One region of the Nonomuraea sp. NPDC050394 genome, then DNA from elsewhere that is predicted to be linked to it. Evidence: riboswitches for the same ligand, from Rfam matches in the RefSeq annotation. Region 1 holds a riboswitch; the other holds the start of a gene.
What was found. A riboswitch is a leader RNA that binds a small molecule or an ion and turns the genes downstream of it on or off. The one in region 1 is predicted to bind S-adenosylmethionine.
Positions count from the first base shown of each region.

Region 2: it holds a riboswitch for S-adenosylmethionine, as region 1 does, so the genes downstream of both, ACIBKY_RS44915 (aminotransferase class V-fold PLP-dependent enzyme) here and thrC (threonine synthase) in region 1, are expected to answer to the same signal.

Region 1 covers NZ_JBITIO010000036.1:27,562-30,961, reverse strand. The annotation lists gene ACIBKY_RS55040 (MoaD/ThiS family protein) at 134-409, opposite strand; gene thrC (threonine synthase) at 425-1,654, opposite strand; SAM riboswitch class I at 1,668-1,807, opposite strand; gene ACIBKY_RS55030 (RNA polymerase sigma factor) at 1,887-2,441, opposite strand; gene ACIBKY_RS55025 (trehalose-6-phosphate synthase) at 2,472-3,400, shown strand, end outside.
Region 2 covers NZ_JBITIO010000017.1:61,386-64,785, reverse strand. The annotation lists gene ACIBKY_RS44925 (cytochrome P450) at 1-246, opposite strand, end outside; gene ACIBKY_RS44920 (TerC family protein) at 256-1,005, opposite strand; SAM riboswitch class IV at 1,269-1,384, shown strand; gene ACIBKY_RS44915 (aminotransferase class V-fold PLP-dependent enzyme) at 1,428-2,726, shown strand; gene ACIBKY_RS44910 (DoxX family membrane protein) at 2,838-3,400, opposite strand, start outside.

The DNA of each region.
Region 1 (3,400 bases):
ATACCTGTGGCATGCCGTTGGGCAACAGAGTCAATCTGAAAACTGCCTATTTCATCCTTCGAAGAGTTGAATTTTCCAGAAATGGGAAGGGCACCTCCGAAGAGGTGCCCCAGTGCTAAGAGTGTGCGAAGCGTTAGCCTCCGGCTACCGCGGGGATGATGGAGATCTCGCTCCCCTCGGGGGCCGCGGTGTCGAGCCCCTCGGCGAATCGGACGTCCTCTTGCCCCACGTAAACGTTGACAAAACGCCGAATCTTGCCCGATTCATCGAGAATTCGGGCACCGATCCCCGGGTAGTCGCTGTCCAGCTTCTGAAGGACCTCGCGCAGCGTCGCACCCTCGCCACTGACCTCCGCGTTACCACCCGTGTAGGTGCGCAGAATGGTGGGAATCCGTACAGAAACGCTCATGCCTTAAACTTCCTTTCAGATGGCGCGGAACGCGTCGAGAGAGGGCCGGATGACAGCGGTGGGTTCGGCGATCGACGACACCGCGTCAAGGGTCTTGAGGCCATCGCCGGTGTTCAGCACGACCGTTTCCGCCTCGGGATCCAGCGTGCCGTTTTCCACCAGCTTCTTGAGCACGCCCACGGTGACGCCGCCCGCGGTCTCGGCGAAGATGCCCTCCGTGGAGGCCAGGAGCTTGATGGCCGCGACGATCTCGGCGTCGGTGACGTCTTCCACCGCCCCTCCCGTACGGCGGGCGATGTCGAGCACGTACGGCCCGTCAGCCGGGTTCCCGATGGCCAGCGACTTGGCGATGGTGTCCGGCTTGACCGGCTGGACCACGTCGTGCCCGGCCTTGTACGCCGCCGACACCGGCGAGCAGCCGAGCGCCTGGGCCCCGAACACCTTGTAGGGCGTGTCCTCGACCAGCCCGAGCGCCACGAGTTCCTTGAAGCCCTTGTCGATCTTGGTGAGCTGGGAGCCGGAGGCGATCGGGATGACGATCTGCTCGGGCAGCCTCCACCCGAGCTGCTCGGCGATCTCGTAGGCCAGCGTCTTGGACCCCTCGGCGTAGTACGGCCGCAGGTTCACGTTGACGAAGCCCCACTTGTCGCCCAGCGGGTCGCCGATGAGCTCGGAGCAGAAGCGGTTGACCTCGTCGTAGGTGCCCTCGATGCCGACCAGCCTGCCGCCGAACACCCGGGCCATGGCGATCTTGGCCTGCTCCAGGTCGGCGGGGATGAAGACGCACGCGTCGAGCCCGGCCCTGGCGGCGGCCGCGGTGACCGCGCCGGCCAGGTTGCCGGTGGAGGAGCAGGACAGGGTGTGGAAGCCGAAGTTGCGGGCCGCCTCGACGGCGATGGCCACCACACGGTCCTTGAAGGAGTGGGTGGGATTGCCGGAGTCGTCCTTGATGTGCAGCGACTTGATGCCGAGCGCGCGGCCGAGGTTGCCGGCCTTGACCAGCTTGGTCCAGCCGGGGTTCATGTTCTGCTTGGCCGCCACGTCCACGGGGACCGGCAGGAGCGCCTGGTAACGCCAGATGTTGGTCGGTCCGGACTCGATGCGCGAGCGGGTCACCGTACCGAAGTCATAGGCCACTTCGAGTGGCCCGAAACACTCCAGGCACGCGAAACTGGGGCCGAGGTCATAGCGGGTGCCGCACTCGCGGCAGGAGAGAGCTACAGCAGGACCGAAGTCGAGCGACATGAAGCGAGGCCTTCCCTCATCTTCGCCTGCGGCCACCTTGACCACAGACCGGAATTGGCACCTTGTCCCGGTCGGCCTCGCGGGTGCGAGTCACAATCCGGGAGGGTTGCCGGGGCTTCGCAGGGCCGGTCCCTCCACCCCTCTGGATGAGCAATATGTAGTTGTCGAAAAGGACTCTACCTGGTCAAGCGGATCGGTTGCCCACCCATCTCGACCGGTGAGACAATCCGTCTCACCGATAGTCCTCCCCGAGCACGCCCTGCACGTACTTGCGCGCCTGGTGGATGCGGGATTTCGCGGTGCCGAGCGGGATGCCGAGCTGTTCGGCCACCTCGTTGTAGTCGAGCTGCACGATGTCACGCAGCACGAGCGCCTGCGCCAGGTCGGGCTTGGACGCCTCCAGCGCCTCCATCGCGTCGAGCAGGTCCAGGCGCGAGCCCGCGATCACGCTCACCCGGGCCACGTCCGGCTTCTGCGTGGGCAGCTCGTCGGAGCTCTGCTCGGCCGCCCGCCGCTTCAGCGAGCGGTAGGTCGTGCGGGCGCAGTTGGCCGTCACGATGTGCAGCCACGTGCTGAAGCGCGCCCTGCCCTCGAAGCGGCCGATGTTGCGCGCGACGGCCAGCAGGGTGTCCTGGCAGGCCTCCTCCGCGTCCTGGTGATAGGGCAGGATTCGCGCGCAGTGGCGGAGTACGTGTGGCTCGATCCGCCGCAAGAGCTCGCCGAGTGCGCGATGATCTCCAGCGGCTGCGGAGCGGGCCAGTTCCTCGGTTAGCTCATCAAGCGCCATAGCGGGATCCTATGAGCGGAGGATAGTTAAATGAACAGCGTCCTGGTCGCCTCGAACCGCGGTCCTGTCTCCTTCACCGTCTCCGACGACGGTGAACTCACCATGAAACGCGGTGGCGGCGGACTGGTCTCCGGCCTTTCCGGCGTGGCGAAGGACGAGGGCGTGCTGTGGGTCTGCGCGGCCCTTTCCGACGGCGACCGCAGCGCCGTACGGCAGGCTCCCGGCGGCCGCCTCGACCAGGCCGGCTACGACACCGGGTCGCTGCGCATGCTGGACATCGCCCCCGCGACCTTCCACCGCGCCTACAACGCCGTGGCCAACTCCACGCTGTGGTTCGTCAACCACCTGCTCTACGACATCCCCAACTCCCCGCACTTCGGCACCAGGTTCCAGCGCGAGTGGGAGTCCTACCGCGACTACAACGGCGCCTTCGCGCTGGCGCTGGCCGAGGAGGCCGGGCACGAGGCGCGGGTGATGGTGCAGGACTACCACCTGACCCTCACCCCGGCCATGCTCCGCGCCGAGCGCCCCGACCTGCGCATCGCGCATTTCAGCCACACCCCCTGGGCCCCGCCGGAGTACTTCGCGCTGCTGCCCGACGAGGTGGCCCGTGAGGTCCTGGAAGGCATTCTGGGAGCCGATCACGCCGGGTTCCTCACCGAGCGGTGGGCGCGGGCGTTCACCGACTGCTGCGCGGCCCTGCTGGGCGCCCGGGTGGACGCGCGCGGCGTCACCCACGAGGGCCGCACGACCAGGATCGGCGTGCACGCGCTCGGCGTCGACGGCGAGCAGTTGTGGCGGCGCGCCTGCGAGCCGGACGTGGAGTCGAACGTGGCGGCGCTGCGCGCGCAGACCGGTGACAGGAAGCTGATCGTCCGCATCGACCGCACCGAGCTGTCCAAGAACATCGTGCGCGGCCTGGTCGCCTACCGCGAGTTCCTGGCCGCCCACCCCGAGTG
Region 2 (3,400 bases), on a different contig from region 1:
GATCACCCGCCAGAACGGCTCCTGGAAGTCCGGCGGCGCCTCCTGCCCGAACTCCTCGTGCGCGGCGACGTGCAGGTAGGAACGGCCGAGCCGGCGATCACGCAACAGCGCGTTGACGTCGGCGTGCCGCGAGACCAGATACTGGCCGGTCGGCTCGAAGAAGCTGACCGGCTCGGCCCGCCTCAGCTCGGCATAGACGTCATACGGATGAGCAACGAAATCCGGATTCCACGGGTCAAAGCGCACCGCTTCATCCTACGAGCTGCCGTCCTTGGCATTCTCCTGGTCAGACCGCTTGGCGTGCCTGCTGCGCATCCTGATGTTGAGCAGTTCGACGATGACCGAGAAGGCCATCGCGAAGTAGATGTAGCCCTTGGAGATGTGCTGGCCGAAGCCCTCCGCGAGAAGCACCACGCCGATCAGCACCAGGAAGGACAGGGCCAGCATCTTGATGCTGGGGTGCTTGTCCACGAAGCGGCTGATCGGGCCGGAGGCGAACAGCATGACCAGCACCGACACGATCACCGCCGCGACCATGACGCCCAGTTCGTTCACCATGCCGACCGCGGTGATGACCGAGTCGAGCGAGAAGACGATGTCCAGGATCATGATCTGGATGATCACCGAGGCGAACGAGGCGACCTTGCGCGGCTTGCCGTTGTCGCCCTTCAGCTCCATGCTGTGGCCGATCTCGGTGACGCTCTTGGCCAGCAGGAACAGGCCACCGAGGATGAGGATCAGGTCCCGGCCGGATATGTCATGGCCGAAGACGGCGAACAAGGGCTCGGTCAGCCTGACCACCCACGACAGGGCGAGCAGCAGGAGCAGCCGGCTGATGAGCGCGGCGGCCAGGCCGAGCACCCGGGCCCGGTCGCGCTGGTGCTCAGGGAGTTTCCCGGCGAGGATCGAGATGAAGATGATGTTGTCGATCCCCAGGACGATCTCCAGGGCGACCAGGGTGAAGAACCCGATCCAGATCTCCGGGTTGCTTACCCAGTCCCACATCTCCGCACCTCCGTTGTCGGGAACTATCTCCCGGTACCAACGACCTAACCCCCGCAGAAGTTCACGATCCTCCTTAGTAGTTCGGAAATGGCGCTGGCCTGGGATGATCCACCCGCTTGGAGTGGTCAACGACGGGCCGTGGCGTTAGGGACACCCGGCTCTGACGCCCTCCCGTTTCCTCGTGGAGGAGAGGGAGATCTCGCTGCCGGGCGTTCCAAGGGGTTGCTATTTATGGCCGGGTGTCGCTTATAGTGCTGCGTGTAGGTCATGAGTGCCAGCGACAAGCCCCGGCTAGCTGGCCGGCAACCCTCGCGTCCGCGGCGGGGTGCCCCGGGTGAGGACCTGGTCCGTCACGAGGTGTGGCGGGCAAGCGCGGGCTCCGTGGCGATTCCAGGGGTCCCGACGACCCCAGGAGATTCGCCGTGTCCACCCTGACCATCTTCAGCTCCGTCCCCGCCCAGACCCAGGCGCGGCAGCCCCAGCACGGCGAGGCACGCGCCATCCCGGCCGTCCTCGGCGCCGACCTGGAAGTTCCGGTCAAGGGCGGCAAGCTGGTCGGTTACGCCAACCTCGACTACGCCGCCAGCGCACCCTGTCTGGAGCCGGTCAGCGCCGCCGTCACCGCCGCGCTCCCGGCCTACTCCAGCGTGCACCGCGGCGCCGGCTACGCCTCCCAGCTCACCACCGCCCGCTACGAGCAGGCCCGCCACACCGTCCGCGCCTTCGCCGGCGCCCGCCCCGACGACGCGGTCATCTTCACCCGCAACACCACCGACGCCACGAACCTGCTGGCCGGCGTCCTGCCAGCGGGCACCACCACCGTGGTCTTCGACAGCGAGCACCACGCCTCGCTGCTCCCCTGGGACAAGACGGTACGGCTGGCGCCGCCCGCCTTCCCCGGCGAAGCCGTCCGCCAGGCCGACGAGGCCCTCGCCGCCATCTCCGGCCCCAAGCTGCTCGTCGTCACCGCGGCCTCCAACGTCACCGGCGAGCTGTGGCCCATCGCCGCCCTCGCGCACATCGCCCACCGGCACGGCGCCCGCATCCTGGTCGACGCCGCCCAGCTCGTCCCGCACCGCCAGCTCAACCTGACCGCCCTGGACCTGGACTACGTCGTCTTCTCCGGCCACAAGCTGTACGCGCCGTTCGGCGCCGGTGTGCTGATCGGGCGCCGTGACTGGCTGGCGAGCGGCGAGCCGTACCTCAAGGGTGGCGGCGCGGTGAAGTCGGTCGGCGCGGACGAGGAGTCCACCGAGTGGCACGACGACCCCGAGCCCCGGCACGAGGCCGGCACCCCGAACGTGATCGGCGCGATCGCGCTGGCGGCGGCGTGCGACGCGCTGAGCGCGACCGGCTGGGCGCCGCTGGTCATCGAGGAGGAGCGGCTGATCGCACGGCTGCGCGACGGCCTGGCCTCGATCGAGGGCGTGCGGGAGCTGTCGCTGTGGGGTCCCGACCACCCGCGTGTGGGCATCGTCTCCTTCGTCGTGGACGGCTACAGCGCGCGCGAGGTCGCCGAGGCGCTGTCCGGCGAGTACGGGATCGGCGTACGCGACGGCAAGTTCTGCGCGCACCCGTTCGTGCGGCACCTCCTGGGCACCGCCGACGGGGGTTGTGAGGACGGGACGGCGTCCGCTGTGCGCGCCTCGATCGGCATCGGCACCACCGACGAGCACGTCGACCGGCTCATCACCGCGCTGCGGGACCTCACGGCTCGTTAGGCGTCACCCAGGCGGAGTCCTCACCGCGAGGGTCAGGCGTCACCCGGGCGGAGTCCTCACCGCCCCAGTCAGGGGCGTCACCCAGGCGGAGTCCTCACTGCGGGTCAGGCGTCACTCAGGCGGGTTCTTCCTCGGCTGGTCGTCGGACATCAGCGCGTCGAGCGCCTTCATGTCGTCGTCGCTCAGGGCCGCGCCGCTGCCCGTGGCGGGCGGCGGCGTGGACTGGCGCGGCACGTCGGCGCGCGGCTCCGTCCCGTTGCCGGGCGCCTCCGTCCCGACGCGCGGCGCCTCCGTCCCGTTGCCCGGCGGCTGATCTCCTGTCCCCGGCGGCTGCGCCCCTGGGCGCGGTGGCTCCGTCCCGTTGCGGGGCGAATCAGTCCCGGTGCCGGACGGCTCGGTCTCGGTGCGCGGCACGTCCCGCACGGTGCGGACGTTCGTGGGCATGGTCGTGGTCGTCGTGCTCCCGGTCGACTCCGGCAGCGTCTGGTCGGCCGCGCGCCTGCTCAGGATCGTGCGGGCGATGCTGTCGACGCTGATCCGGCCGGCCCCGACGGCCAGCAGGAGCAGGCAGGCCGCGCCCAGCGCCCCGACGAGCTCCCAGCCCAGGTCGGTGACGAAGATGCCGTTCTTGCCGTGGACGAAGATGATCGCGCCCAGGCTCACGCACAGCAGGG